Regions from separate parts of the Arthrobacter sp. sptzw42 genome, predicted to be linked through region 2. Evidence: riboswitches for the same ligand, from Rfam matches in the RefSeq annotation. Region 2 holds a riboswitch; the other holds the start of a gene.

Region 1 (15,364 bases), on a different contig from region 2:
TCATGACGGCCATGGTGGAAGCCACGGTGGCCGCACGGGAAGAATCGGCCAACACGCCCGGTTCTCCCACGGCGCGCAAGTAGGTCGCGCCAGCGTCGTCTTACGGCCCGAAACGACAGTGGGAGTTACCCGGTTGGGGGGTAGCGTTTGATTATGAGTGCGCAGCAGCCTGAAGACGACGTTTACACGCACGGCCACCACGAGTCGGTGGTCCGGGCCCATGCCGCCAGGACGGCCGAGAATTCCGCGGCGTTTGTCCTGCCGCACCTGAGGCCGGGGGTTGAAGTGCTCGACGTCGGCTGCGGGCCGGGCAGCATCACCTGTGATTTCGCCGCCCTGGTCACCCCCGGAAAGGTCACCGGGCTGGACCGCTCCCCGGACATTATCGCCCAGGCAAAGGCCCTCGCCGCCGAGCGGGAGGTCGCCAACGTCGAGTTCGTGGCCGGCAACATCTACGACCTCGACTTCGAGGACGAAACGTTCGACGTCGTCCACGCCCACCAGGTCCTGCAGCACCTGACCGACCCGGTGGAGGCGCTGCGGGAGATGCGCCGGGTCGCAAAGCCCGGCGGGATTGTTGCAGTACGCGACGCCGACTTCCATGGCATGAGCTGGTACCCCGCCATCCCCGAGCTGGACGAGTGGATGGAGCTGTACCAGCGCATCGCGCGGCGCAACGGAGCAGAGCCCGACGCCGGGCGGCGGCTTGTCAGCTGGGCCCAGTCCGCGGGCTTCACCGACGTCGCGCCCAGCAGCAGCAACTGGCTTTATGCCACAGGCCAGCAGCGGCGCTGGCAGGCCCGGGTCTGGGGTGAGCGCGTCCTGCACTCAGCGTTTGCTGAACAGGCGCTGGAATACGGGTTCGCCAACCCTGCGGACCTTGCCCGGATTTCCGCCGGCTGGCACCGCTGGGGCTCCACCGACGACGGCTGGTTCCTGATCCCCAACGGCGAGGTCATAGCGCGGGCATAGATCCGCGGCGGTGTGCAGGCAACGTCAAACCGCCGCTGGTACTGATCGTGTCCATAGCTGCCACTAAGCTTTACTGGTGCAATTCTCACTTTGGCTTGCCCTGGCCGGCGCCGGCGCCCTGATCAGTTTCACCCCCGGCGCCGGAGCCATCAACACCATGAGCAACTCCCTGAACGCCGGCTTCCGCCGCTCCATTTGGGGCATCCTCGGGCAGCAGGCAGCGCTGGTCATCCATGTGGTGATCGTGGCTCTTGGCGTGGGGGTGCTGGTGGCCAGTTCCCCTGTGGCCTTCAACGTCATCCGCTATGCTGGCGCCGCGTACCTGGTTTACCTGGGCATCCGGCAGTTCCTCAGCAAGCCGGACCTTGGGCAGGAAAAGATTGCGGGCCTTCGGAACGAGCCTGCCTGGTCCATTTTTCGGCGCGGGCTCTGGGTGAATCTGCTGAACCCGAAGGCAATTGTTTTCTTCCTGGCTTTTATGCCCCAGTTCATCCGTCCCGAGCAGCCGCTCCTGGCCCAGTACGCAGTTCTTACGGCGACGGTTGTGGCCATCGACATCTTGGTGATGTGGTTCTTCTTTGCCGCCGCAGCACGGTCCTTCGAACGGTTCACGCACAGCGCCCGGGGGCAGCTGATCCTCAACCGCGCGTTCGGCATCCTCTTTGTCGCCGTGGGCATCCTGCTGGCTTTCCTCCACTGACCTTCATCGCACTGCACCGGGCGTATCAAGGAGTATGACGGGGCTGCAAAATTTCTTTACAAAAAAGTCAACCTTTGTGAAACTGCCGCTAGCCAACAGGGGCCATTAGCACGCATGCTTACTACATGAACTCAGTGTCGAGCCCATACCGCGTCATCGCCGTCTGCACCGGAAATATCTGCCGCTCCCCCATGGCAGAGTTCATGCTCGCTGCGGCGCTGCAACGCGAGGGGCTGGACACCGTGGTCACCGTCGACTCCGCAGGCACCACCGGCTACGAAGCAGGCCGGCCCATCGACCCGCGGGCCGCACGCCGGTTGTCGGCAACGAAGCTTCCCTCCGATAAACACCGCGCCCGGGAATGGCATCCGGCGTGGTTCCGCGAACGGGACCTCATCCTGGCCCTGGACATTGACCATTACGCCTGGCTCACCGAAGCGGCTCCGGACCAGGAGTCCAGGGATAAGGTCCGCATGCTGCGCAGTTTTGATCCCCTGCTGGCGGAAAAGGACCTGCTGGACCAGGGCATCGAGGATCCCTGGTACGGCGGCCAGTCCGATTTCGACGCCGTCTGGCGCCAGATCCACGACGCGCTGCCCGGGCTCGTGAACCACATCAAGGGTGCCGTCATCAAAGATGCCCAGCTACTGCACAGATGAAAGCCCGGCGGGGAAAAAGGTACGCTCTAACCCATGAGCCCAGCCCCCGTCATCATCGCCATTGACGGGCGCTCCGGCGCAGGGAAGACAACGCTCGCGGTCGAACTGGCGGCGCGGCTGCGCGCCCATCACAAGGTCGCGCTGTTCCACCTCGAGGACATCTACCCCGGCTGGAATGGGCTGATGGCCGGCATCGACCGCTATGTCGCCACCGTCCTCGAACCCTTGAGCCGGGGGGATGCGGCTACCTGGACAAGCTGGGACTGGGATAAACATTACGACGGCGACGTCCGCGTCACGCTGCCCGCCGAGATTGTGATCGTAGAGGGAGTCGGGTCCGCTGCCGGCGCCGCGCGCCCACTTCTCAGCGCCGTCATTTGGGCGGACTCTCCGGAGGACGTGCGGCGCACCCGCGCCCTGGACCGGGACGGCGGGACCTACGAACCCTACTGGGACCAATGGGCGGCCCAGGAAGAGGAGTGGCTGAACGGCGACGACGTCCCGCGCCACGCCGACGTACGCGTCCTGAACCGGGCCGACGGCAGCGCCCCCTCCGATGTCCTGCAGCTCCTGCCGTACCTCCCCGGCCTGGCCACTGCCCTTTCCCCCGAACTGTCCGCCCGCCGCGGCCTAAGCCTTCACGCCGAGCGCCTGGACCTGCGCCCGGATGCGGCTACGCTGTTCCATTCGCTCTACGGCGGCTCACCCAATGCCGTTTGGCTGGACTCTTCCAACGCGGACGGCCCGGCCGGAACCAGAACTTTCCCGCCCGCGTCCGCCGCTGCCGAGCGCAGCCGCTTCAGCATCATGGCGGACGACGCCGGCCAGTCCGGCCAGTCGGTGACGCACCGCTCCGGCGAGAGCGTGATCCGCGCAGGCTGCGCCACAGCCACTGTGGAAGGCTCCTTCTTCCGCTGGCTCGATACGGTGTGGGGCGGAGACGGGGTCAGCATCCCGGACGGTTATCCCGGAGATTTTACGCTCGGCTGGCTGGGATGCCTGGGGTACGAACTCAAGCGGGAAACCGGGGGCGCCGATCTCTCTTCACCCACCCCCGATGCCGCCCTGATCTTCGCCGGCAGGGGCGTAGTACTGGACCACGCCGCCGGCAGTGCCTGGCTCCTGGCCCTGGCTGTTCCTGACGCAGACCAGTGGCTTGGCCAGGCGCGGGCAGCCGTGGAAGCTGCTTCCCGCTCCGCCGCACCGGCCGCCCTGACCGCCCAAGCGGGCGGCAGCAGCGGCGTCGTACTTCCGGCGGTGCCCGTGTTCCGGAGCCGCGATACCAGCGGCGCCTACAAGGCGAAAATCGCCGCGGCGCAGCACGAGATCGCTGAAGGTAACACCTACGAGGTGTGCCTGACCACTACGCTTATTGCCAATGTTCCGGCCGCTGAGCTGGACCCGTGGCAAACCTACCTGGACCTCCGCCGCAAAAACCCGGCCCCCTTCGCCAGCTACTTGAGATTCGGCGGCCTCACGGTGGCCAGCACCTCCCCCGAGCGCTTCCTGAAGTTGGGGTCCGACGGCGGCATGCGCGCCGAACCCATCAAGGGAACCCGCCGCCGGGCCGCTGATTCGGCGGAAGATGAGCAGCTGCGGTGGGACCTCGAAACGTCCTTGAAGGACCGCGCCGAGAACATCATGATCGTTGACCTTCTGCGCAACGACCTCAGCCATTTCGCGGTCCCCGGTTCCGTAACGGTGAGCAGGCTCTGTGCCATCGAAAGCTACGCCACCGTTCACCAAATGGTGAGTACCATCGACGCGCAGCTGCGGCGCGGATCATCCCGTGCCGAAGCTGTGGCAGCCTGCTTCCCTGCCGGTTCCATGACCGGTGCACCCAAGATCAGCACCATGGCCATCCTGGACCGGCTGGAAGGCGAAGGGCGCGGACTGTACTCCGGCGCCGTCGGATACTTCTCCCTGAACGGCGCAACGGACCTCGCCGTCGCCATCCGGACTTTGGTGATCCGCGGGGAAGGTGACGGGACGGTGGAACTGACGCTCGGCGTCGGCGGCGCCATTACCGCCGACTCGGACCCTGATGACGAATATGAGGAGATCCGGACCAAGGCCTTCGGCGTCCTCTCGACCCTTGGCGCGGAGTTTCCTGACGTTTAGACGAGGCCCGCCTGTTACTGGACGGTGGCTGTCAGCCTCGCCACATTGTCCACATAGCGTGCTGCGAGTGGCCGGTTGAGCCAGTCCGCCAGCTTAAGCTCATGCGAAATATCCCGGTAAGTGTCTTCCACGGCACGCATCTTGGTGACAATGTCGGCGCCAAGCAGCATTACCGACACCTCCAGGTTCAGTGAGAAGGAGCGCATGTCCATGTTGCTGGATCCGAGGACGGCCACTTCGTCGTCGATGGTGAAGTGCTTGGCGTGGAGCACAAACGGGGCTTTGTACAGGTAAATCCGGACGCCGGCTTCCAGAAGGGCCTCATAGTAGGAGCGCTGGGCATGGTGGACCAGGAACTGGTCGCCCTTCTCGGAGACGAACAGCTCCACGTCAACCCCGCGCTGGGCAGCGGTGGTGATGGCGTAGAGCAGCGAATCGTCCGGGACGAAGTACGGGCTGCAGATGGAGATCCGGCGCTGGGCGGAGTAGATGAGGGTATTGAAGAGCCTCAGGTTGTTTTCCGTGATGAATCCCGGGCCGCTGGGCACCACCTGCGCCGTGACGTTGCCGGGACGCGCATCCGCCGGGAGCTGCAGTTGGTGTTCCAGGGATTCGTCGGTCTCACTGAGCCAGTCGGTGGCAAAAACGACGTTGAGGGTGGTGACGATCGGCCCATGCAGGCGGGCCATCAGCTCCACCCACTCCCGGCCCGCCTTGCGGTGCCTCGGGTTGTTGTAGGACGGCTCAATCAGGTTCTGCGAGCCGGTGAAGGCGGTCTCGCCGTCGATCACCATGATTTTGCGGTGGTTCCGCAGGTCGGGGCGGCGCCACTGGCCGTGGATGGGCAGGAGCGGAAGCATGCGCTTCCACTGGATCTTGCTGGCCTTGAGCCGTTTCAGGAGCCGGTTGTAGCCCTTGACCCGGAGGGTGCCGATATGGTCGAACAGCACCCGGACTTCCACGCCCCGTTCGGCCGCTTCCTCAAGCGCCGTCAGGAGCTCGTCGGTGATGTGGTCCGTGCTCATGATGTAGAACTCGGCATTTACGAACTTTTTCGCCTTCCGCACCGCCTGCGTCATGTGCAGGATCGAGTCCGGGTAGCCGGGGATAAGCTCCACGGAATTGCCGTCCACCATGGGCAGTGAGCCCAGCCGCCGGTTCAACTCCGCCGCGGACCTCACCCATTCGGGGCCCGGGTAGTCGCTCTCCACGTCCGCCAGCGAGGAGATCCCGGCGCGCACCCGCTCGTTGACCTGCTGCTGCTGCTCCCGCCGTCGTTTGGACAGCTGGAAGTTGCCGAACAGCAGGAAGAGGATGATGCCCAGAAACGGGACAAAAAAGATGCCCAGCAGCCACGCCATCGCTGTGGTGGGCCGCCGGTTGCCGGGGATGATGCCCAGGGCCAGCACCCGGATCACCAGGTCGGCGACGGCCAGCAGCACCACGATCCATGTCGGCGCGGAACCGGCAAGCGAAAATGGCCACAACACGTGTATTCCCCCCGGAGGATGGGCTCCCGGCGGACGGATTCCGGCCAGGGCACTCTGCCCAGCTTATCCGCAGGGACGCCGCACTAAGCTGGAGCCATGACCTCTCCAGCTTCTGTGGTTCTTGTATTCCTCGACCCCGCGTTCCCGGACGGCCGGCTGGCCGATGCGTCCAAACCCCAGTTGTTGGTCACGGACCAGGGTGCGACCCGCGGCGACGGCATCTTCGAGACCATGCTTGCCGTGGACGGCAGCGTCCGGAAAATCCAGGCGCACCTGGACCGTCTGGCGGGATCCGCAGCAGCACTGGACCTGACCATTCCCCGCGAGGAGGAATGGCGCCGCGCCATCGCCACAGCCCTGTCCGAACACCGGACCCAGCACCCGCCCGTGGCCGGGTCCGACGACGAACTGGTGGTCAAGCTGGTAGTGACCCGGGGAGTTGAGGGTGCCCCGGCCCCCACGTCGTGGGTGCAGGTTTCTCCTGTCGGGTCGGCCGGACGCCGCCAGCGCGAGGCAGGCATCGACGTCATCCTCCTTGACCGGGGCTACGACAGTGAGGTTGCCGAACGTGCACCCTGGCTGCTGCTTGGCGCGAAGACGCTCTCCTACGCCGTCAACATGGCTGCCTTGCGGCACGCCCACAAACAGGGCGCCGATGACGTCATCTTCATCTCCTCGGACGGCCGCGTGCTGGAGGGACCAACGTCAACTGTTCTGATGGCGCACCTGGAAGCGTCCGACGACGGCGCTCCCGTCAAGCGGCTCATCACTCCACAGCTGGACAGCGGCATCCTGGCGGGTACCTCCCAGGGTGCTTTGTTTGCGGCCGCGAAAACGGCCGGGTGGGAACTGGGGTACGGTCCGCTGGAGCCCCAGGACCTGCTGGACGCGGACGCCGTCTGGCTGATTTCCAGCGTGCGCATGCTGGCCCCGGTGAACCGCATTGACGGCAAAGAGGTGGGCACCCCGTCGGTGCAAAAAGAGCTCACCGCGGAGCTGAACGAGCTGTTCGCGGCAATCGAATAGGTTTTGCCTTTGGGGCCATGTTCCTGGCGCCCCATCAGCCGTAGGGTGTGGTGCGGGGCGACACCGCACTGCTGGAGGACCAGCAGGACAGGGATGCGGTGGACCGCCTGGGCCTGGAACCATGGCAACCCGGCGAGAAAGCCCACTACATCAGGTTCTCAGCCACAGTGATGACCGCCGCCGCTTCAAAGTCAATGCACCGGATATTTTGAACACCCGTCTCACTGACCGCCGGCGGGCTTCCTTCGAGTAGCCGGAGACTGAGGGTAATTCCAAACGCTTGCTGAATGTGTAGCCTACTAGTAAGGTCTACATTGTAGATAAGGCACTAGCACCGCCCCAGCTATCCGCTCCAAAGGAGCTGATCATTACTCCATGGCCCCGTGCAGGGCATTGAGTCTCTCGCTGCTGTAGCCGAACGGCGGTACACACGCACTTAGCGAAGGGACGCCGTCATGGCACATTCGCAGTTCGATATTTTTCTCCAAGAAGCCACTTACCTGGACCAGTCCTCTGGCCACAACCTCAATGACGACCGCCTCTACGGGCTTTACACCAGTTGGTGCTACATCAACCAGCAGGTCCCCGGGAGGGAAGCCTCTTTTTGGGCAGCCATGAAACACCGGATCACCCCCGGCTGCAACGGCCTCCGCATGAAGGGCCCGGCCGCCACTGACTACATCCTGGCGAGTTCCCCGGGGCTCGTATAGGCATCGAAGAACCAGAAAGGCGTGAAGCGCTGCCCAGCCGGCAGCGCTTCACGCCTTTTGTTTTAGTTATTTGCCTCCGGCAGCCTTCAAAGGTTTCCTTAGGTGGGGATGAACCGGAAGAGGAATCGGGTGCGGACCATTACCCACAACAGTCCCAGCACCAGTGCGTAGGCTGCGGTGTTCAGCAACACGTCACCCTGCCGAAGAGCCGGAATGTTGGCGATTACGGCGATGAGCGCTACGTGGAGGATGAAGACGTACAAGGTTGCCCGGCCCAGGGGAATCAGGAACCAGCCCAGGGCCCGTTCCACCGGCTTCCAGTAAGCCGTCAGGAAGGCGTAGGCGGCCACCACCAGGACCATGACGTTGAGGAGCCGGCCCGGAGCCAGATACGTGCGGCCAAAAAAGAGGTCGTACATGGTCCTGTACGCCGCATCCGGCACAAGGCCGAGCCGCACATCGAAGCCGTTGGCCAGATACGGGTTGCCCCAGGACAGGAAGGCGAAGACGAGCGCTGCCGCCGTGCACGCCAGCACGATCCCCGTGTGTCCGGCGAGCCAGGCAACCACCCTGTGCCGGTGGAACCCAGCCACCAGGCCGATGACAAACAGCACCTGCCACACCAGCAGCGGGAACGAATCCTCGAACTGGGAAGGCAGGATGCGGAACCGCGTCGCCGCTCCCATTGCATACACGGCCAGGGTGGCCGCCAGTACCCACAGGGTTTTGCCGCGGTTAAGGGCCGCCAGGATCAGTGGGCTGGCAAGGAGCAGCACTACGTACAGGCCCATGATGTTGAACTGCCACGGGCCGACCTGCAGCAGCAGGATGGCCGGCAGGACCTGGGGCGGCACAGGAAACTGGAACAGTGACTCCATGCCGGCGTACAGGTCGTAGGTGCGGCCGGCGGCGTCGGACCCGGCCCCGCCGGTGCCTTGGTCCACGAACGTGGTTAGGGTGTCGGTTTGGAAGAAGGGCAACAGCGAGGCCAGGAACACCCCCAGAAGGACCACCAGCGCCGTGAGGTACAGCTTTCCCGCCCGCCGCGAGGTCAGGTCCACCACTGTCCCGAAGTCTTCCTTGACCCTTGGTCCGTACACCATGCCCACCACCAGGCCGGAGAAGAGGACAAAGAGCTCCGCCCCGGACACGAAGCCCACGGCCTCCTGGGTGAGCAACTGAAACAGCGACGTCATCCCCAGGTGGTTGACCACCACAAAGACGATGGCCAGTCCCCGCAGCAGGTCCACCCGGGAATCCCTGGAGGAGGAGTCGGCGTAAGCCCACGCTGTTGCCGCGTTCACGCGCCGGGGAACCTGCCATAGCGCCACGAGCAGAATGACCAGCGCCGCGGCAACAGTCCAGGAAGCAGGGCCTGAAAGGGTGTTGGCCCGCACGTGCCCGCTGCCTGCCACAACCTCCGTGACCGGCCCGGTGACCAGCGGGGAAGCCTGCAGCCTCTGCCGGGCTGCGTCTGCGATGGCAGGGTTCCCGGTGAGCAGCCAGTTGATGCCAGCCACACCCGTGTCTCTGGTGTTTGTGCGTTCATCCCACACCACCGCGGCGGTCCTGGTGAATTCGGTTGATCCTGCGGCGCCGAGGACCTGGTCCCACCAGGAGGCTTTGATCTCCATTTCGGTGGCGCCGCCGGACGCCGGGCTGTAGAAGGCGGACGTCTGCAGCAGGAACGGCTTATCTTTACCCTCCGAATACGTTGCGTAAAAGTTTTCGCTACCCGATGCAGTAAGCATTTCCTGAAGTTCGCCCTGCCGGGGAACGGTATTGACGGGCGCCCCGCCGGCCGTGTCGTCGTGGAATGCTGTCAGCCCCACCCAGTCCACCGCCTCGTCCCCCGGATAGTAAGGGCTATAGGCCGCGTCCGAGCCGTCCCACGCGCCGTCGCGGTTGGTATCGAGCAGGGCGAAACCTTCGCTTCCCGGCACCGGCGCATTCCGGTGCCGGTTGAAGGGGTAGTCCTTGCCCAGGTAGGGCTCCCACACCATGGCGGTACGGCCGCCGTCGAGATTGTTGAAGGCTGCGGCGACGGCCTGGAAGGCGGACCGGTAGGCGCTGGGCTGCTGGCCCCATTCCACCCAGCTGGCATTCATGTCGGGGGCAAAACGGATCAGCACGTGGCCTTTGAAGTTGCCTGTCAGATCGGCCACTTCGCCGGCGAATGCTGAAGCGGTGTCTGCAGTGATCTGGTCCAGCGGAACCGTGGGCTGCACCGTGAGCATTGCATGTGCGCCTTGTTCACCTGACTGTTCCAGGAAGCCCCGGATGTCATTTTTCTCCGAGGCGCGGAACGGGATGGCTATGTCGTGCCCGAGCAGGGCCGGTGAGGCACCCAGGCGGCCGGCGAAACCGGCAGCGGTGTCCTCGCCCCATTCCAGCACAGCGCCCAGCAGCGGCTTGCCGTCGCCCGGAAAGGTCTCTGCCGCACGGGCTGGTCCCGCCGGCAGCACTATCAGCAGGACTGCCATCAGCATCAAAACAAGGAAGGCGGCCGTGGCGCGGGTCAGGACCAGCAAGCCGTTGCGGGAAGTCCGGGCAGGCAGCGGGCTGTTGTGCCCGCGCTTGGGCGCGGCGGCTGATGACGTGCTGATGGGACCCCCGAAGCTGATACTCCAATGACGGGGCGGCCTGCCCCAAAAGAACTTTATCCGGCATCAATATGTGCAGCACGCCAGGTGCCTTGACGCCGGGGCGAGTCCCGCCGTCGTGCGTTACCGAAACTGGCGTGCCGGCCGCTCAGCGGGCAGGGCCGGTTCAGTTACGGAACATGACGACGACGGCGGTGCGGGCATGCCCGCCAAGTGTTACGTTTTTTGGGAGTAATGAGTACCGGTGCCAAGCCCTGACTAACCGGTCGGCAACCCTCCTTCCGCGGCGGGGTGCCTCAGGTGAATACTCGGCATATCGACCGAATCGTGTTGCAAGCGTGAGAGAAGGAGATCCGTCGTGTCTGACGCACCTGCCCCTGAAGAGAGACTTTCGTACCGGCTCGTCACCGGCCCGGACGACCGGACTTTCTGTGAACGGATTTCGGCCGCCCTGGCCGAGGGCTACGTGCTTCACGGCAGCCCGGCCGCCACCACCAACGACGGCCAGGTGATAGTGGCGCAGGCCCTGGTCCTTCCGGCAGCGATCGCCTCCGCTGATGCCGCCGTTGCCACCGCGGTGGATAACCTTGAGGCCGCCGGCGAGGACCTCGAGTTCGACGGCGAGGGCCACGCATGAGCTACGCGGGAGACCTGACGCCCCAGGAGGCGTGGGACAAACTGGAGCAGGGAGCCATCCTCGTGGATGTGCGGACCGAGGGCGAATGGGCCCACATCGGCATTCCTGACACCAAGGCCACCGACAATGATCCGCTGTTCATCCAGTGGACGTTTCCGGGCGGCATTCCCAACCCCGACTTCATCAGTTCCCTCGCCCAGCAGGCTCCGGAGGACTCATCGACGGAGCTGATCTTCCTGTGCCGCTCGGGGCAGCGGTCCATCGCGGCTGCGATTGCTGCCACCCAGGCCGGCTTTACGTCCTACAACGTGCTGGAGGGCTTCGAGGGCGAGCCGGACCGCTACGGCGAACGCACCGTCAACGGCTGGAAGAACCGCGGCCTGCCCACCAACCTCGGAAAGAACTAAGTGACCTTCAACGAAGACGCCGCCGGCTGGAGCAGCAACACCCAGGCCGTGCGCGGCGGGCTGGACCGCACCAATTTCCAGGAAACCAGCGAGGCCGTGTTCCTGAATTCCGGGTTCGTGTACGAATCCGCAGCCGCTGCTGAACGGGCCTTCACCGGTGAGGACGAGCGCTTTGTGTACTCCCGCTACGGCAACCCGTCCGTGGCCACCTTCCAGGAACGGCTCCGCCTCCTCGAGGGAACCGAGGCATGCTTTGCGACGGCGTCGGGCATGTCCGCGGTCTTCACCGCTTTGGGTGCCCTGCTGGCTGCAGGTGACCGCGTGGTGGCCGCCCGGTCCCTGTTCGGTTCCTGCTTCGTGATCCTGAACGAGATCCTTCCGCGCTGGGGTGTCGAAACGGTTTTTGTGGACGGGCCTGACCTGGAGCAGTGGCGCTCTGCGTTGTCCGAGCCCACCACCGCTGTGTTTTTTGAATCCCCGTCCAACCCCATGCAGGAAATCGTGGACATCGCCGCGGTCAGTAAGCTGGCACATGCCGCAGGTGCCACTGTGGTGGTGGACAACGTTTTCGCCACTCCCCTGCTGCAGCGCTGCGGCCAGCTCAGCGCCGACGTGATTGTCTACTCCGGCACCAAGCACATCGACGGCCAGGGCCGGGTGCTGGGCGGCGCCATCCTGGGCACCAAGGAATTCATTGACGGCCCGGTCAAGCAGCTGATGCGCCACACCGGTCCATCGCTGTCCGCCTTCAACGCCTGGGTGCTTACCAAGGGCCTGGAGACAATGGCCCTCCGCGTCAACCACTCCTCGGCGTCAGCCCTGCAGCTGGCCGAATGGCTGGAACAGCAGCCTGCCGTGAGCTGGGTGAAGTACCCGCTCCTGAAGTCGCACCCGCAGTACGAGCTGGCGGCCCGGCAGATGAGTGCCGGCGGGACGGTCCTGACCCTGGAACTGGCGACGACGGGTGCCCGCTCGGGCAAGGAGGCTGCCTTTGCGCTGCTGGACGGCCTCCGCATCATCGATATCTCCAATAACCTGGGCGACTCAAAGTCCCTCATTACCCACCCCGCCACCACTACTCACCGCGCGATGGGTCCGGAGGGCCGCGCAGCCATCGGCCTGAGCGACGGCGTGGTGCGGCTATCCGTGGGGCTGGAGGACGTGGACGACCTGATCGGCGACCTCGAACAGGCGCTGAAGCAGATTTAGCCTAGACGGAGAGCTGGACGGCAATGCCGTCACCTGCACCGACCTGCGCTTTGTCCCTGGTCTCCTTCTTCACCGGCAAAAGGTAGGAATCGCTCTTGGTGTCCCGGAACAGCGAGGTCTGCCAGGAGTGCTCTCCGACCTTCGCGGTGACCTTGATCGAGCCGAATGCCGTCCCGGCACCTGCAGCGCGGACCCGGATGTCATCAGCGATGTCCGGAGGCAGGGTCACAAAATGCCATCCTGCCTCACCGGGGTACAGCCAAAGTTCTGCTTCAAAGGAATACGAGGCCGTCACCCGCCGAGTATGGCACGAACCCGTTACTTGTGACCCGCGCTTCACAGCTGAGCTGGTCCTCGAGGACGCCCTGCTGCCCTTCCCGCCTACTAGGGCTGACGAACCCGCAGCAGATCGGGCGTTTCTTCGACCTTCGACAGATCCAGGGTGCCACGCATCGTCACCTCTACCGCATGCCTCACCACTGCGCCGAAGCCCAAATCCTCAGGTGCTGCAGCGGCCAAAGCTCTGTCGCGGATGCGGCGCTGTTCAGCTGCCCCAGTTCCACGGGCAATGACGTCCTCCACCCCTTGCCGGGCAAGGGAAAGCTCGCCCTGCTCCTGCAATACCGGCGCGAGATAGTCCACCAGTGAACGCACTACGTCTGCGGCGCGCGCCGGCCGGAAGGAGCCGAAGTCCAACAGCTCTCCGCTGAGTCCTCCGCTGCTGGCCTGCCAGGAGGCCATCCGCAAGAGTACGGTGGGCACCGGCGCCGGATCGATGCCCTGGCGCCACTCACGGCCCGCCGTCTCCACGAGCGCACGGACGAGAACGGCAAGAAGGGCTGCATCCTCGGCCCGGAGGCAAACGTCTGCCACACGGACCTCCACAGTGGGGTGGTTCCGTGACAGTCGGGCATCGAAGTAGAGCATCCCTTCGTCCAGCATGACTCCGCTGTCCAGCAGCCGGGTGACCACGCGTCGATAGGCAGAATAGGTCCCATAGATCCCGGCTGGACCGGCAGTGGGCCAGCGGTTCCACGCCTGGGTACGGTAGCTCTCGAAACCGGTCTGAAGTCCGTTCCAAAAAGGCGAGTTGGCACTGACAGCGGTCAGGACCGCAAGCTTGTCCCGGATCCGGTCCAGCACGGCCACGCCCTCGTCAGGGGACTCAACGTAGGTGTGGACGTGGAAGCCGCAGGTCAGCTGCTCCTGTGCGGTCAAGCCAAATCGTTCCAGCATCCTGGCATAGCGGGGATCGGGAGTGGTATGGCTCGATAACCCGAGGGGCGAGGTGGCCAATGCCGCCACCCGGGCATTGTTCTGCCTGGCAGCGTTGTCAGCGAGCGTCCGCCCTGCCCGGATTTGTTCCAGCAGCACACCGTACTCCAGGCAGGGCCGCGTCTGCGTCTCAATCTGCTCCAGCTTAAGTTCGGCACTCAAGCCCATCCCGTCGTCGTCGTAAACGGTTTTGTCTTCCGTTTCGAGGTCCCGAAAGTCATCCGGGGCGTCGTCGGCAGCCACCCTGCGGCCGGAAAGCAGGGCATCAGCGAGGGCGAGCGGCTCCCCGCTCTCCGGGTCAACGATCAGGAGCTCTTCCTCAACGCCGAATGTACGCATACACACATTCTGCGGCAGGTAAAGGTTTTTGGACGGTCCTCAGGACTTCATGACGAAGCGTGAATGCTTAGTCCTGGAAGTACTCCACCTTTGCCCCGATGGCATTCAGCCGCTCAGCAAGGTCCTCATAGCCGCGCTCGATGACGTAGATGTTCCGCAGCTCGGAAACACCCCTGGCCGCCAGCATGGCCAGCAGCAGGCAGGCTGCGGGGCGCAGTGCCGGCGGACAGCCAACCTCCGCCGCGCGCCACTTGGTGGGCCCGTTGACGTAGATCCGGTGGGGGTCCAGCAGCTGAACCTGGGCACCCAGCCGGTTCAGCTCGGTCAAGTAGATGGCCCGGTTTTCATAGACCCAGTCGTGGATCATGGTCTGGCCGCTGGCGTTGGCGGCTATGACTGCGAAGAAGGGCAGGTTGTCGATGTTCAGGCCGGGGAAAGGCATCGGATGGATCTTGTCCTCCGGCGCGTGCAGCTCGGACGGCTTGGTGGTCACGTCCACTAGACGGGTCCGTCCGTTGCGCGCCATGTACTCGCCGGAAATCTCCAGCTGCTGGCCCATCTGCTCCAGCGTGGCCAGCTCAATTTCCATGAACTCGATGGGGACCCTGCGGATGGTCACTTCAGAGTTGGTCACGATGCCGGCGGTGATGAGGCTCATGGCTTCAATCGGGTCTTCCGACGGGAAATACTCAATCTCCGCATCGATCATGGGACGTCCCGTGATCTTCAAAGTTGTGGTGCCGACGCCGTCGATCGTCACGCCCAGCATCTGGAGGTAGAAGCAGAGGTCCTGCACCATATAGTTGGGGCTGGCGTTGCGGATCACGGTTGTTCCCTCGCGGTGCGCCGCTGCCATGATGGCGTTCTCGGTGACAGTATCGCCGCGCTCCGTCAGCACAAAGGAACGGTCCCGGCTGTCGGCTTCGGGGGCCTGCACGGAATAGAACCCTGCGGTAGCTTCCACTGTCAGCCCGAACTGGCGCAGTGCCTGCATGTGCGGTTCAACTGTGCGCGTGCCAAGGTCGCAGCCGCCCGCATAGGGGAGCCGGTACTGCGAGGATTCATCCAGCAGCGGCCCCAGGAGCATGATGACGCTGCGGGTGCGGCGGGCGGCCTCAACGTCCATGGCCTCCAGGTCAAGGACGGCAGGCCTGCGGAGCTGTAGATCGGAGTCGTTGAGCCAGGTGCACTCGACTCCGATGCTGCTGAGCACCTC
Region 2 (15,364 bases):
CAACTGCAAGATCGCCGAGTCCTGCCGCTTCGCCCGGAAGAACTACTTCTACCCGGACACCCCCAAGAACTTCCAGACCTCCCAGTACGACGAACCCATCGCCTATGACGGCTACCTGGACATCGAACTCTCCGACGGCACCGTGTTCCGCGTGGAGATCGAGCGTGCCCACATGGAGGAGGACGCCGGAAAGCTCACCCACATGGGTGGTGCCACCGGCCGCATCCAGGGCGCCGACTTCTCCCTGGTGGACTACAACCGTGCCGGTGTTCCCCTGGTCGAAATCGTCACCAAGCCGATCGAAGGCGCCGGTTCCCGCGCGCCCGAGCTCGCCAAGGCCTACGTGGCAGCGGTCCGTGAAATCGTGAAGAACCTCGGTGTGTCCGACGCGAAGATGGAACGCGGCAACGTCCGCTGCGACGCCAACGTCTCGCTCCGCCCGCACGGCCGGGAACGGTTCGGCATCCGCTCGGAAACCAAGAACGTGAACTCGCTGCGCGCCGTCGAACACGCCGTCCGCTACGAGATCCAGCGCCATGCCGCCGTCCTCGATGCCGGCGAGCCGGTCGTTCAGGAGACCCGCCACTGGCACGAGGACACCCGCACCACCACGTCCGGCCGCGCCAAGTCCGACGCCGACGACTACCGCTACTTCCCGGAACCGGACCTGGTTCCTGTTGTTCCCTCACGCGAGTGGGTCGAAGAGCTCCGTGCCACGCTGCCCGAGCCGCCGGCCGCCCGCCGCAAGCGGCTGCAGGCCGATTGGGGCTACTCGGACCTCGAATTCCGCGATGTGGTGAACGCCGGCGTGATGGACGAGATCGAGGAAACAATTGCCGCAGGTGCTTCCGCTTCCGTTGCCCGCAAATGGTGGATGGGCGAAATCGTGGGCCGCGCCAAGAACGCCGACGTCGACCCCGGCCAGTTGGGAGTCCAGCCCGCCACCATCGTGGAGCTCGCCCGCATGGTGGAAGAGGGCAAGATCAACAACAAGATGGCCTCGGAGGTGCTGGACGGCGTGCTCGCCGGTGAAGGCGCCCCCGCAGAAATTGTCGAAAAGCGCGGCCTGGCCGTGGTTTCCGACGACGGCCCGCTGCTCGAAGCCATCGACGCCGCGCTGGCTGCACAGCCTGACGTGGCGGACAAGATCCGCGGCGGCAAGGTGCAGGCCATCGGCGCCATCGTAGGTGGAGTCATGAAGGCCACCCGCGGCCAGGCCGACGCCGGCCGGGTCCGCGAACTGATCCTGGAGAAGCTGGGCGTCACCGTCTAAATTCCCCACCCAACTGGGTCGCAGTAAGTGTCGTTTTGAGCGCTCATAACGACATTTGCTGCGACCCAGTTTTGGTTTGATCAGTGCTCACGCCGCCCGGGGGCAGGCAGCGTCAGCCCTGTTCCACCAGGCCGGCCATGATGCTCTGCAGCGCCTCGGAGACGATCATGACTGAACGGCGCTTCAGGTTCTCGGGCCGTGCCAGAAGGTCGATCCGGCGCCGCGTGCTGATTCCTTCGAGGGGACGCAGCACGATCTGCGCGTTGAGCACCGGCCCGGCGGTGTACCTGGGCAGCAGCCCCACCACTCCGCCGGCAGCCACCAGGGCCGCAACCGTGGAGTAGTCGTTGATCCGGTGGACGATGTTCAGTTCCCGGCTGGAAACGGCGGCGACGGCGGACAGCACATCGGCGGGGGAGTAGCCGGTGTGGCTGGTCACCCAGGCCTCCCCGCCGACGTCGTCCGCTGTCACGGCCGCCTTCCCGGCCAGTGGGTGTCCGGCAGGCAGCGCCACGTCGAGGGGTTCGTGGGCGAGAGGAATCACCGTCACCCGCTCCGCGGGCCACCGGGGACTGTGGTCCATCCGGTGGGCCAGCACCAGGTCGTAGCGGGCAGTGAGGGCAGGAAAGTCCTGCTGGGCCACGTCCTCGTCGGAAAGCTCTATCCGCGGTTGTCCCTCCGCGTCCAACATCCTCGCGAGCGGGGCAAACACGGCCTGGCCCGCGCTGTGGAAGCCGGAGAGAGTAACCCTGCCATCCGGCATGCCGTGGTAGCTCCCGATGGCGCCCTTGGCATCCGCCATGGCGCTGACGACGGCGGCGCCGGCGTCGGCCAGCACCTGGCCGGCCTCGGTCAGGACCAGGTTCCGGCCTTCCTTGCGGGTCAGCGGAACATCCACGGCGCGCTGCAGGATCGCCAGTTGCTGGGAGACCGCCGAAGGTGTCACCATCAGCGTGTCCGCCACGGCCTTGACGCTGCCCAAGGAGCCGAGCTCGCGCAGGATCTCCAGCTGGTGTATCTCCATGTTCCCCAGTCTATTCATTAGCTCCAGCTACATCGTTGATTGAGAAGATAGCGGTTGTGCTTAAGCTTCTTCCTCGCTGTAATGAGGAGGGCAGCTCCCGCCGATGACGCAAAGATGAAGAGTTAGGAAGCCGATGAAGGCTTTGTACAAGCCCGGCCCACGGGCCGGCTTCGAACTGGTGGACCGCCCCGAACCGGCGGCCGGTCCCGCGGATGTCAAGATCCGGGTCATAACCACCGGGATCTGCGGCACTGACCTGCACATCCAGTCCTGGGACTCATGGGCGCAGGGGATCATCGAAGCTCCCCTCATCCCCGGCCATGAGTTCTACGGGGAAGTCGTCGGGATCGGCGAGGACGTGCGCGACGTCAAAGTCGGTGACCGGGTCTCCGGGGAGGGCCACGTGGTCTGCGGGATCTGCCGTAATTGCCGTGCCGGCCGGCGGCAGATGTGCATCCACACCGTAAGTGTGGGTGTGCAGCGGGACGGGGCCTTCGCAGAGTACGTCGTAATCCCGGAAACCAACGTCTGGGTCCATCACGATCCCTCCGTCACCGCCGAGCTCGGTGCAATATTCGACCCCTTCGGCAACGCCGTCCACACCGCCCTCAGCTTCCCGCTGGTGGGTGAGGACGTGCTGATTACCGGCGCCGGCCCCATCGGCTTGATGGCCATCGCGGTCGCACGCCATGCCGGTGCCCGCAAGATTGCCATCACGGACGTGTCCCCGCCAAGGCTGGACCTCGCGCGGCAGCTCGGCGCAGATCTCGCCATCGACGTCTCCACCACGCGTGTCCGGGACGCGCAGCGGAAACTCGGCATGCGCGAAGGCTTCGACATCGGGATGGAAATGTCAGGCCACCCCACCGCCCTGCCGGAAATGATCGACAACATGAACCACGGCGGCCGGATCGCCATGCTCGGCTTGCCCAGCCAGGACATCACCATTGACTGGGGCAAGGTGGTCACCCACATGCTCACGCTTAAAGGCATCTACGGCCGCGAAATGTACGAGACCTGGTATGCCATGAGCGCCATGCTCTCGTCCAACCCCGTGCTGCACGCCGGCATTTCCGCCGTCGTCACTGATACGCTGCCTGCCGCCCAGTGGGAAAAGGGCTTCGACCTGGCCCGCAGCGGCGCGGGCGGAAAAGTTGTCCTCGACTGGACCCAACTCTAAGGAACACCATGTACACCTCGATCAAGGACCAGCTGAGCAGCGAGCTGCAGGACATCCGCACCGCGGGACTCTTCAAGACCGAACGCAGCATCAACTCGCCCCAGTCAAGCCACATCACCGCCGGCATCATTGGCCGGCAGGGCGCCAACGTGCTGAACTTCTGCGCCAACAACTACCTGGGCCTGGCGGACCACCCCGACATCATTAACGCAGCCAAGGCCGCCATGGACGAACGCGGCTTCGGCATGGCCAGCGTCCGTTTTATTTGCGGCACCCAGGACCTGCACCTGGAACTCGAAGCCCGCGTCTCGCGGTTCCTGGGGACCGAGGACACCATCCTGTTCTCCAGCTGCTTCGACGCCAACGGCGGGGTCTTCGAATCGCTCTTCGGCCCGGAGGACGCCATCATCTCCGATGCCCTGAACCATGCCTCCATCATCGATGGCATCCGTCTGTGCAAAGCCCAGCGGTACCGGTACGCGAACCAGGACATGGCGGACCTGGAAGCGAAACTGGTGGAGGCAAAGGACGCCCGCCGCAAGATCATCGTCACCGACGGCGTTTTTTCGATGGACGGGTACCTGGCGCCGCTGGAAGCCATCTGCGACCTTGCCGAGAAGCACGACGCCCTGGTGATGGTGGACGACTCGCATGCCGTCGGTTTCATGGGCGCCACCGGTGCCGGTACCCCGGAACACGCAGGGGTGTCGCACCGGGTGGACATCTACACCGGCACATTCGGCAAGGCGCTGGGTGGGGCATCCGGCGGCTACGTCTCCGGCCGGCGGGAAGTAGTGGCCATGCTCCGGCAAAAGGCCCGGCCGTACCTCTTCTCGAACTCGCTGGCCCCGGCTATCGTTGCCGCCACCATCAAAGCCCTGGACCTCGTGGAGAACTCGGCGGAGCTGCGGAGAACACTCTTTGACAACGCTGCGCTCTTCCGCCGCCGGATGACCGAGGAAGGCTTTGACCTGCTGCCCGGCGAGCACGCCATTGTCCCGGTGATGTTCGGCGACGCCGTCCTGGCTGCCAAGCTGGCCGACCGGATGCTGCAGCATGGCGTCTTCGTCACCGCCTTCAGTTTCCCCGTGGTGCCGCGCGGGGCCGCCCGGATCCGGGTGCAGCTTTCGGCCGCCCACTCAGCGGACGACGTCGAAACGTGCGTGCGGGCCTTCGTCGCCAGCCGTGCCGAAGTCGGAGCCTGAGCTCAGCCGCCGTCCGCCCAACTCTGCAAGGATGGTGCCATGGCAGCACACTACGACGTCCTAATTGTCGGCGGCGGCGTCGCCGGGCTATCCCTTGCTTCGGCGCTGGCCGGCAAGTGCAGCGTGGCGCTGGTGGAGGCTGAGCAGGAGCTGGCGTACCACACCTCCTCCCGCTCAGCACGGCAGCTCATCCCCAGCTACGGTCCGCCCGTGGTCCAGGAACTGACGGTCCGAACCCTCGAGCTGATTGCTGCCCGCGACGCTGAGCTGCCCGAACACGTGCTCACACCCCGCAGCTTCATGTTGGTCGGGACCGAGGAAGAGGTGGCTGCCGAAGCCAGCGGCTCCATGCAGCCCATCAGCGTGGCCGAAGCACTCGAACTCTGCCCGGCGCTGGTCCCGGATTCGTTTGCCGCCGCCGGCCTCGACACCGGATCCTTCGGCTGCAACGCGCCCCTCCTGCTGGCCGACTACCGGGAGCGTGCCCTCGCGGCCGGGGTGGACATCATCACCGGCGCGCGGGTCCATTCCGCGCAGCGCCTCGGCTCCGGCTGGCAAGTGGGAGCCGGCACGGAGGCACTCGAAGCGGGCGTCCTGGTCAACGCCGCCGGCGCCTGGGCCGATGAACTCGCCGTCATCAGCGGGGTGGAGAAGCTCGGGCTGCAGCCGTACCGGCGGACCGCGGCGATTGCCGCCGTCGAACACCCCTTGCCCGAGCGGAGCCCTATGGTGGCGGCAGCGGACAATTCGTTCTACTTCCGCCGCGAGGGTGGCGACGTGCTGATCTCCCCGTCCGAATCAGTGCCCAGCAGGGCCGAAGACGCCAGGCCCCGCCCCGGTGACGTGGAGCGGCTCGCCGCAAGGCTTAATCAACTGACAACGCTCGGCATCACCGGAATCCGCCGTGCCTGGACCGGGTTGCGGACCGAAGCGGCGGACGGTATCCCGGTGGCCGGTTTCGACGCCGAAGCCCCCGGCTTTTACTGGCTTGCAGGCCAGGGCGGCTATGGGTTCCAGACATCGGCCGCGATGGCGGAACTGGCAGCAGGGCAAATACTCGCCGGCCTCGACACAACCAGCAGCGCCTCGGGCCGAACCGACGACAGTCCGGCATCCCGGACAGCGCAGGCGCTGGCGGCAACCCGCTGGTCCGTCCGGCGCTGAAGAATGGCACTATGAGTACGCTGATCACCAATATCGCCGAGCTGATGACGCAGGACCTGGAGCACCAGGTCCTGCGGGACGCTGCGGTGGTGATTGAGGGGGAACGGATCTCCTGGTTCGGCGCCGCGGCCGACGCACCTGCCGCGGACGACGCCGTCGACGCCGGCGGCCGTGCCATGCTCCCCGGCTGGGTGGACTCCCATACCCACCTGATTTTCGCCGGGGACCGGACGGCGGAGTTCGAGGCGAGGATGGCTGGGGAGTCTTATTCCGCCGGGGGCATCGCCGTCACTATGGACGCCACCCGGTCAACCTCCGACTTCGACCTCACCCGCCTCGCGCTGGCCCGCGTTGACGAAGCTGTTGCCCAGGGAACCACCTACATCGAAACGAAAACCGGTTACGGCCTGGACGTTGAACACGAAACCCGGAGTGCGCGCATCGCCTCCACCGTGGCCGACCAGGTCACCTACCTCGGAGCACACCTGGTGCCTGCCGGGCAGGATCCGGACCACTACACGGAACTCGTCTGCGGTCCGATGCTGGCCGCCGTCCGGCCATACGTGCAGTGGGCTGATGTCTTTTGTGAAAAGGGCGCTTTCACGGCTGAGCAGTCCCGGCGGGTCCTGCTGGCGTGCCGCGAAGCGGGGCTCGGCCTGCGCGTGCACGGCAACCAGCTGGGCGAGGGGCCGGGAGTGCAGCTCGCAGTGGAACTCGGCGCCGCCAGCGTGGACCACGTGAACTACCTTGCGGAGCAGGACGTGGACGCGCTCGCCGGAACCTGGGCCGCCTGGGATGATGCCGACGGAACCGGACGGCGCGGCACCGTGGCCACCTGCCTGCCGGCCTGCGACCTCTCAACCCGCCAGCCGCTCGCGCCTGCACGGGCCCTGCTGGACGCCGGAGTCCAGGTGGCGCTGGCCTCCAACTGCAACCCGGGCACGTCCTACACCAGCTCCATGGCCTTCTGCGTCACCACGGCAGTGCTGCAGATGGGCCTCAGCGTCCATGAAGCCGTCCGGGCCGCCACCTACGGCGGTGCATTGGCCCTGCACAAGGACACAGGAAACGATGCCGACGGCGAACGCGCGGTGGGTTCAATCGCCGTCGGTCACCGGGCGGACCTTCAGCTGCTCAACGCACCCTCTGCGACGCACCTTGCTTACCGCCCGGGCATGCCACTGACGTACGCTGTATGGCGTGCCGGTAAACGGGCCAGGTAACCAGCACCACAAAATGGCGTTAGATGATCGTAAAGGACCTGTTATGATCAGAAACCGTCATCGGAGCTGGTGGCGGAGTACCTGGAGGCCATTGCATGACCCGCACCGACCGACTGACGGCCATCCTTGATCTCCTTGCCAAAACCGGGCAGGTAGAGGTCGAAGAGATCGTCACCACCCTCAACGTCTCCCCAGCCACTGCCCGGCGCGACCTGGACAGCCTGGCAAAGCGACGGTTGCTGACCAGGACCCGGGGCGGTGCCACCACCGGTGCTCTCGCGTACGACCTGCCGGGCCGGTACAACCGTGACGACCACGCCGAGGCCAAGGAACAGATTGCCCAGGCCGCCTCTGCACTGATTGCTCCAGGGGCGGTGATCGGCCTGTGCGGCGGCACCACCAGCACCGCACTGGCACAGATCCTGGCCACCCGCGAGGACCTCAACGCGCCTTCCAACCAGCCCACCCTCACGGTAGTAACCAATGCGATCAATATCGCCGGGCAGTTGGCGGTCCGGCCAAACATCAAGGTCATGGTGACCGGCGGAATCCTTAATCCGCGCTCCTATGAACTCGTGGGGCCTTACACGGACATCATTATGCAGAAGGTGGTGCTGGACATCGCCTTCATCGGCGTCAACGGCATTGACCCTGAAGTGGGACCAACCAACACGGGGGAGGGGGAGGCCTCGGTGAACGCCCTGCTAGCCAGCAGGGCACGCGTTTCTTATGTGTTGGCTGACTCGTCCAAAGTAGGGGTGCGCGCCTTTGCCACCATGGACGGCTACAACTTCACCCGCCTCATTACGGATTCAGGAATCTCGGCACGGGACAAGGCGGCCTTTGAAGCCAACGGTACGGAAGTGACTGTGGCTGCCAGCTAGTTTCAGCTGTGTGCCAGCCGGACGGTAAGGGCAATCAGCCCGGAACCAGGAACTGCAGGCAAGATGGGTACATGCTGGTTCCCTCCCGCCGTCGTTTGAAGATTGAAGTCTGGATTGTCCTGGGCCTGTCCCTGGGCCAGTCTGCGGTCTACTCGGTGGTGCAGCTACTGGACAAGATGACACGGGCGCCGCTGGCAGAAGGCACGTCCACGCTCAACCGCTCCCAGAGCACTCGTGAATACTTTGACCTGACCTACCAACTGCTGGACATCATCTTCGCGCTGGTGCCCGTGCTGCTGGTGATTTACTTCCTCACGGACCAGCGGCAGGCAGCCTCCGGTGACAGCAACGCGGGTTCGGCTTTCCGCAAGCTCGGATTCAACTTCGAGCGGCCTGGCCGGGACCTGTTCCAGGGGTTGGGACTGGCGGCTCTGATAGGTATCCCGTCCCTTGGCCTTTACGCCGCGGGGAGGGCTCTTGGAATTACTACGGCCATCATTCCCAGTGCGCTCGACGCGTATTGGTGGACAGTGCCGGTGCTGATCCTCTCGGCAGTGCGCCATGCCGTGGTGGAGGAAGTCATCGTGGTGGGCTACCTGTTGAACCGCTTTGGGAAGTTCGGCTGGAGCGTACCGCTGTCCATCGTCGTGAGCTCGGTGCTCCGCGGCACCTATCATCTGTACCAGGGCTTTGGCCCCTTCATCGGCAACGTGGTGATGGGCCTCGTTTTCGCGTGGCTGTATACCCGGACGCGCCGCGTCATGCCCCTGGTGATCGCCCATGCCGTGCTGGACATCGTGGCCTTCGTCGGCTTCAGCCTGTTCGGCAAGGCCATAGGACTGGGGTAAAGGCTCAAAATCCGTGAAGGTCAACCGCCGCGCGCGTGCAGGAACCGTTCGATGCAGTCCTCTCCGGGGGAGTGCGCGACGAGGACAAAGTCCACGTGGCCGCGCGTAGCGTCTTCCGGCACGGTCTGGAGTTGGCGTGGCAAGTGTGGTGGTTCCCAGTCGTGGTGTTCGGGTTTGTAGTGCCTGCCGGTGGGTGAGGTCCAGCCCGGCGGTTGGGTGCTGGTGGCCCTGGTGGGTTTCCAGGCGGTGGCGTGTTTGAGGCGGTGGTGCGTGGGGCAGAGCTGGCCGAGGTTGCTGATTCCGGTGGTTCCGCCGTGGTGCCAGGCGGTGAGGTGGTCGGCTTCGTTGTCCAGGGAGTTGTTGCTGCACCCGGGGAACGTGCATTTGCCGTCCCGGAGCTGGAGCGCTTTCTTCATGGCTTTGGTGAGGCGGTAGCTGGTCCGACCGATCTCCAGTGGCGCGCCGTCGCGGGGGTCCACGAGGACCCGGTAGAACGAGTTGGCGCCGTTGGTGACGAGGTCTCTAACCATCGAGGGCGGGATGGGTCCGTAGCCGTCCAGCATGGCGGGTTCGTCGGTGAGGCCGAGCAGGGAGAACACGGGCACGGTGACCAGTACCTGTGGCCGGATCGATGACGATGGCCCACGATGCGTTCCTGTACCTGCATCAGAGTCTGCAGCCGGGCCTGCGTCTGCGCCTGTATCGTCACTGCTGCCGGTAGTGGTTCCGCCGCTGATCATGTCCCCGCTGCTGAGGAGGGCTCCGGCGAACTGGTCGGCCCGCAGTTGGGTGAGGGTGCGGTGTTCGTTGGGGCCCTGGAGTCCGCGGGCGAGGGCGGTGAGCCGGTTCCAGCCCGCTACCGCCTGGTCAGCGGGCAGGTAGGCGGAGAGCCAGGCCATCCCGTCCTGGTCCGGCCGGTATTCCACCCGCCGGTCCGCCACACCCCTGATGTGCCGCTGTTCGATGGACTCGGCGTGGTGGCGCTCGCGCCAGGTCCGGGCTTTGGCTTTAGACCGGTATGCGGGGATGTCCCCGATCGGCGCGGCGGTGCCGGGTTTCGTGGTGTCCGGGTTCAGGAAGTGCGCTTCCAGGGCCGCGGCGCCTGCGGGGTCGAGGGTCGCGGTTTCCTCGATCATGGCCAGGGCGTGCAGCCAAGAGATCGTCCCGGTTTCGAGGGCGGCCAGGGCCAGGGGCAGGGACGTGGTCAGGGCATGGGACTGAGCCAGCAGGGCGCCGGCGGCCCGGCTGCTGAGGGTCAGGAGGCAGCCGATTTCCGCGGCGATGGCCATTTCCTGTTCCTGCACGGGCGCGTTCGGCGGAGCGGCCGCCCGTGCAGACTCGGCGTACGTCGCTGTAGCGTTGACCACTAACGCCGACATCCGGGCCTGGACCGCGGAGGCCCCGGTAAGGATGTCCAGGCAGCCATCAGCCAGCCCGGCCAGCGGATCAGCAGTCGAGAACGGCTCCGAACCGCATCCCTTCGCCTCGGCATTGAGCACGGAAATAGCGGCATTGATGTCCTCAAACGCCTTCGCTACCGCCGCTTTTCCCATACACCCATGATGACAAGGGGGTCTGACATTCCTCCGGCAGGTTTCGCTTCCAACTGCGGCCAGGGTTTCGAGAGGCTCAACTGCCGGCCCGGGTTCCGAGGAACTTAACCCGCCGCAATACGCCGCGAAGTGGATTCGGCCGCCATCAGCGGGTGGCGCCGTTGTCACCTGCTGATGGCGGCCGAAGCTCAGGAAAGAGCGGGCTGGTATATCCGACCGTACGGAAGCCCGGGCATCAGCCCCGCAACTCCGCCAGGGACAATCAGATCGTGACGGCTCCGTTGGCGGTCTCGAACGTCACCGAAAGGATCCCGGGGGTTCCGTGCGGTGCCACCCACTCCACGGCCACGTCCTCGAGCGGCTTCTCTACCGGCTCACCCAGCCATTCAGTAACGCGCTCAGCCGAACCGGCAATGGTCAGGCAGCTCATCTTGACGTTGCTTTCGTAGGCGTTGGACGGGTGCAGGGTCGGGTCGCCCTCCCACTTGAGCATGTACGGAACCTGCGGGTCTGCGATCAGACCGAGGATGCCGATCTGTTTCCAGACCAGTTCGCGGCCGTCGGGAAACTTACGGTTTCCGTTGACCGAGGAGCGGCCAAGGCGCTCTTCGAATGGTGCCAGGTCGTCAACCTCGACGCACCAGCCCATCCAGCCGCCGCCGGCGGCAGACCGCGCACGCACTGCCTGTCCGAAGGGAGCCTTGTCCGAAGCGGGGTGGTCCAGGACCTCCACCACTTCGAGGTACTTGTGTCCCGCAAGCGGGATGATCATATTCCGGGTTCCGAACCGCGGGTGTACCCCGCCCTTCACTGCCTCAACGCCGAGGGCAGAGGAGATACGTTCGGTGGTGGCAGCCAGGCCATCGTGTTCACAGGCGTAAGAGACGTGATCCATGCGCATGGCAACATCTTGGCACTTTGTGATCGGGCTCTCAGCTAAGGCAACCCTTACTGGGATTTTCCCGTGGAAGCACTGGTTTTTCTGCGCAGGTCCCCGAAATCTTGAGGACTATGTTCGTCATAATCCTGTTCGGCCGTGTCTGCACGTTCCTACACTGAGCTCAGGTCATGAGTGCCAGCACGAAGCCCCGGCTTGCTGGCCGGCAACCCTCCACCCGCGGTGGGGTGCCCCGGGTGAGGACCTGGTTGTCCGGCAACGGCCGGATGGCAAGCGCGGCCCGCGGTGCTTCCCAGCATGCCGGGCCCATGTCAAAGGAGCCTTACTTGTCCAACGGATGGTCTTTTGAAACCCGCCAGATCCACGCAGGGCAGGAGCCGGACGGTGCCACCGGCGCCCGGGCCCTTCCCATCTACCAGACCACGTCCTTTGTCTTCCCCAGCGCTGAAAGCGCCGCCAACCGCTTTGCCCTGGCCGAGCTGGCACCCATTTACACCAGGATCGGCAATCCCACGCAGGAAGCGGTGGAGCAGCGGATCGCCAGCCTGGAAGGCGGCCTGGGAGCGTTGCTGCTCAGCTCCGGCCAGGCCGCCGAGACCTTTGCCGTCCTGAACATCGCCGAGGCAGGGGACCACATCGTCGCCAGCCCCAGCCTCTACGGCGGCACCTACAACCTCTTTGCCCATACACTCAAGAAATTCGGGATTTCAGTCACCTTCGTGGCAGATCCGGACAACCTGGACCAGTGGCGCGGGGCAGTCCAGCCCAACACCAAGCTCTTCTTCGGCGAAGTGGTGTCCAATCCGCGGCAGGACGTCCTGGACATCGAAGGCGTGTCCCAGGTGGCGCACGACGCCGGCGTTCCACTGATCGTGGACAACACCCTGTCCACCCCGTACCTGATCCGGCCGCTCGAATGGGGTGCTGACATTGTGGTGCACTCAGCCACCAAGTACCTCGGCGGCCATGGCTCCGCCATTGCCGGAGTGATCGTCGACTCCGGAAAGTTCGACTTTGGCAAGGACCCTGCCCGGTTCCCGGGCTTCAACACCCCGGACCCCACCTACAACGGGCTTGTCTACGCCCGCGATCTCGGCGCAGACGGTGCCCTCGGCGCGAACCTGTCCTACATCCTGAAGGCCCGTGTGCAGCTGCTGCGGGACCTCGGCTCGGCGGTGTCGCCTTTCAACGCCTTCCTCATCGCCCAGGGTCTGGAGACGCTGAGCCTGCGGGTGGAACGGCATGTTGCCAACGCCCTGGAAGTTGCCCAGTGGCTGGAAGCGCGTGACGACGTCGAATCGGTCGCCTATGCGGGGCTTCCCTCCAGCCCCTGGTACGAGCGGGGCCGCAAATACGGCCCCAAGGGGACCGGCGCCATCGTGTCGTTCAACCTTGCCGGTGGCGCGGAGGCGGGCAAGCGTTTTGTAGACGCGCTGGAGCTGCACTCCCACGTGGCGAACATCGGCGACGTCCGGTCGCTGGTGATCCATCCGGCGTCGACCACCCACAGCCAGCTGTCGCCCGAGCAGCAGGTGGTGGCGGGCGTGAACCCCGGCCTGGTGCGGCTTTCGGTGGGGATCGAACATATCGATGACATCCTGGCCGACCTCGAAGCCGGCTTCCGCGCGGCCAAGGAGGCCACCGGAGCCTAGCCCTCCCACAGGGTGGGCGCCCGGGGGCAGCAACGGGCCGGGGAAGTCACAACCAGTCACACTCTTGGCGGCAGGCAGGGGCTGTTTCGTACACTCGAACCAGGTCATGAGTGCCAGTGACAGCCCCGGCTTGCTGGCCGGCAACCCTCCTTCCGCGGCGGGGTGCCCCGGGTGAAGACCTGGCCTGCCGGTCATATGACGGCGGGCAAGCGCGTAGAAGAGGTCTTGCCATGACGGTTACCGTCACCCGTACAACTGTCCCCGAACACGGCATTGTCCGCTACGCCTCCATCGGCGGGCTGAAGCTCGAAGCCGGCGGTTACCTGCCGGACGTTGTTGTGGCCTACGAAACCTGGGGCACCCTGAACGAGGACGGCAGCAACGCCGTCCTGATCGAACATGCACTGACCGGCAGCACCCACGTGACCCGGGGCGACACCGAGGAGCCCGGTTGGTGGGAACAACTCGCCGGGCCGGACGCACCAGTGGATACCAACCGCTTCTTCGTGGTGTCCGTAAATATTGTGGGCGGCTGCTACGGCTCGACCGGGCCCTCGTCGCCTGCCCCGGACGGAAAACCGTGGGGTTCGCGTTTTCCGCTGGTGACCCTGCGGGACAGCACCGTGGCCGAAGCCCGGCTGGCAGACCAGCTCGGAATCCGGAGCTGGTACGCCGTGTTGGGCGGCTCAATGGGCGGCGCCCGCGCCCTCGAATGGGCCGTCACCTTTCCGGAACGGGTGCAGCGCTGCGCCGTGATCTCCATTGGTGCCGCGAGCACGGCAGAACAGATCGCCTTCGCCCAGGCACAGACGCTCGCCATCCGGCAGGACGCCAACTTCAACGGCGGCGACTACTACGGCGGCCCCGCCCCCGAGGAGGGGCTGGCCCTCGCCCGGCGGATCGCCCACATCACGTACCGCTCTCCGGTCGAGCTGGACGGCAGGTTCGGCCGTGCGCCGCAGGCTCCCGAATCACCGTTTCAAGGCGAGCAGCTTGCAGCGCGCGGGCGCTACCAGGTGGAAAGCTACCTGGACCACCAGGGCAGCAAACTGGTCCAGAGGTTTGACGCCAACAGCTATATCGCCATCACCGAAGCGCTCATGAGCCATGACATCTGCAGGGGGCGTGGAGCCCTCGTCCAGACCCTGTCCGCTTGCACTGCACGGTTCTTTGTAGCGGCGGTGGACTCTGACCGGCTCTACTTCCCGTCCCAGTCATGGGAACTGGCCCGTGCCCTCCCCGGCGAGGTAGACGTCCACCTTATCGAGGCACCCATCGGGCACGACGGATTCCTCACGGAGATCGCCCAGCTGGGGAGCCAGCTGCGGGACCATCTTTCGGAGTAGCCCCGGCCCCACAAGCCTGCCCGTGTGCATTAATGCAGATGCACTCTGCATCATTCGGCGTTGAGCTGCGCGTTTGGGAGGACCATACTCGATGGGACCCGGCGGTTCGTGACCAAAACCACACGCATCCGCTACAGACTGTCCCAGTGGTGTCGAAGACGACGCCGAAGGAGTTCACATGAGTACGGAACACTCCGCCGCACGGCGGCCAGAGGAAACCGACGTCAAATCCACAGGCCTGAGGAAAGTAGTGACGGCCTCCATGGCCGGCACCGTAGTTGAGTGGTATGAGTTTTTCCTTTATGCCTCGGCCGCCACCCTGGTGTTCGGCAAAATGTTCTTCCCCAACTCAGGGACGGAACTCGACGGCATCATCGCTGCCTTCGTTACTTACGCCGTAGGCTTCGTGGCCCGCCCGATCGGCGGCATTGTCTTCGGCCACTTCGGGGACAAGTTCGGCCGCAAGCAGTTGCTGCAGCTGAGCATCATCCTGGTGGGCGTGGCCACCTTCCTCATGGGATGCCTGCCCACCTTTGCCCAGATCGGTTACTGGGCCCCGGCCCTCCTGGTGTTCCTGCGCTTCGTCCAGGGCTTCGCCGTCGGCGGGGAGTGGGGCGGCGCCGTGCTGCTCGTTGCCGAGCACAGCCCGAACAAGTCCCGCGGGTTCTGGTCCAGCTGGCCGCAGTCCGCCGTTCCCCTCGGCAACCTCCTGGCCACCGGCGTGCTGTTCACCCTTTCTGCCACGCTTTCCCAGGAAGCATTCCTCGGCTGGGGCTGGCGCGTCGCCTTCTGGCTCTCGGCCGTGATCGTGATCGTCGGCTACTACATCCGCACCAAGGTCCAGGACGCCCCGATCTTCATCGAAGCCCGCAAGGAAGTCACCGTCGAGAAGAAGGGCTACGGCGTCGCCGAAGTCTTTCGCCGCTACCCCCGCGGTGTCTTCACCGCCATGGGCCTGCGTTTCGCCGAGAACATCCTGTACTACCTCGTGGTGACGTTCTCCATCACCTACCTGAAAGTGGTCGTCCAGACCGACACCTCCCGGATCCTCCTGCTCCTGCTGGTGGCGCACTTCATCCACTTCTGCGCTGTCCCGCTCGTGGGAAAGATGTCC

The links. Region 2 has a riboswitch for S-adenosylmethionine ahead of AC5RT4_RS01615 (bifunctional o-acetylhomoserine/o-acetylserine sulfhydrylase). Riboswitches for the same ligand answer to the same signal wherever they lie in the genome.
Region 1: linked by a shared signal. The riboswitch ahead of AC5RT4_RS04270 (DUF1737 domain-containing protein) and the one ahead of AC5RT4_RS01615 (bifunctional o-acetylhomoserine/o-acetylserine sulfhydrylase) in region 2 are both predicted to bind S-adenosylmethionine.

Annotation. Positions count from the first base shown of each region.
Region 1 is NZ_JBNHEX010000003.1:41,171-56,534, reverse strand. It holds gene AC5RT4_RS04320 (MarR family winged helix-turn-helix transcriptional regulator) at 1-83, shown strand, start outside; gene AC5RT4_RS04315 (methyltransferase domain-containing protein) at 154-972, shown strand; gene AC5RT4_RS04310 (LysE family transporter) at 1,049-1,672, shown strand; gene AC5RT4_RS04305 (low molecular weight protein-tyrosine-phosphatase) at 1,798-2,331, shown strand; gene AC5RT4_RS04300 (chorismate-binding protein) at 2,365-4,452, shown strand; gene cls (cardiolipin synthase) at 4,467-5,942, opposite strand; gene AC5RT4_RS04290 (aminodeoxychorismate lyase) at 6,039-6,968, shown strand; gene AC5RT4_RS04285 (hypothetical protein) at 7,019-7,180, shown strand; gene AC5RT4_RS04280 (hypothetical protein) at 7,424-7,678, shown strand; gene opgC (OpgC domain-containing protein) at 7,777-10,167, opposite strand; SAM riboswitch class IV at 10,512-10,626, shown strand; gene AC5RT4_RS04270 (DUF1737 domain-containing protein) at 10,640-10,918, shown strand; gene AC5RT4_RS04265 (rhodanese-like domain-containing protein) at 10,915-11,325, shown strand; gene AC5RT4_RS04260 (O-succinylhomoserine sulfhydrylase) at 11,326-12,534, shown strand; gene AC5RT4_RS04255 (DUF1905 domain-containing protein) at 12,536-12,829, opposite strand; gene AC5RT4_RS04250 (glutamate--cysteine ligase 2) at 12,919-14,148, opposite strand; gene AC5RT4_RS04245 (UDP-N-acetylglucosamine 1-carboxyvinyltransferase) at 14,216-15,364, opposite strand, start outside.
Region 2 is NZ_JBNHEX010000001.1:347,076-362,439, forward strand. It holds gene gatB (Asp-tRNA(Asn)/Glu-tRNA(Gln) amidotransferase subunit GatB) at 1-1,273, shown strand, start outside; gene AC5RT4_RS01570 (LysR family transcriptional regulator) at 1,386-2,297, opposite strand; gene tdh (L-threonine 3-dehydrogenase) at 2,431-3,477, shown strand; gene AC5RT4_RS01580 (glycine C-acetyltransferase) at 3,486-4,682, shown strand; gene AC5RT4_RS01585 (NAD(P)/FAD-dependent oxidoreductase) at 4,722-5,846, shown strand; gene hutI (imidazolonepropionase) at 5,858-7,069, shown strand; gene AC5RT4_RS01595 (DeoR/GlpR family DNA-binding transcription regulator) at 7,165-7,953, shown strand; gene AC5RT4_RS01600 (CPBP family intramembrane glutamic endopeptidase) at 8,025-8,801, shown strand; gene AC5RT4_RS01605 (HNH endonuclease signature motif containing protein) at 8,822-10,354, opposite strand; gene AC5RT4_RS01610 (VOC family protein) at 10,617-11,255, opposite strand; SAM riboswitch class IV at 11,419-11,534, shown strand; gene AC5RT4_RS01615 (bifunctional o-acetylhomoserine/o-acetylserine sulfhydrylase) at 11,579-12,904, shown strand; SAM riboswitch class IV at 13,007-13,122, shown strand; gene metX (homoserine O-acetyltransferase MetX) at 13,135-14,250, shown strand; gene AC5RT4_RS01625 (MFS transporter) at 14,429-15,364, shown strand, end outside.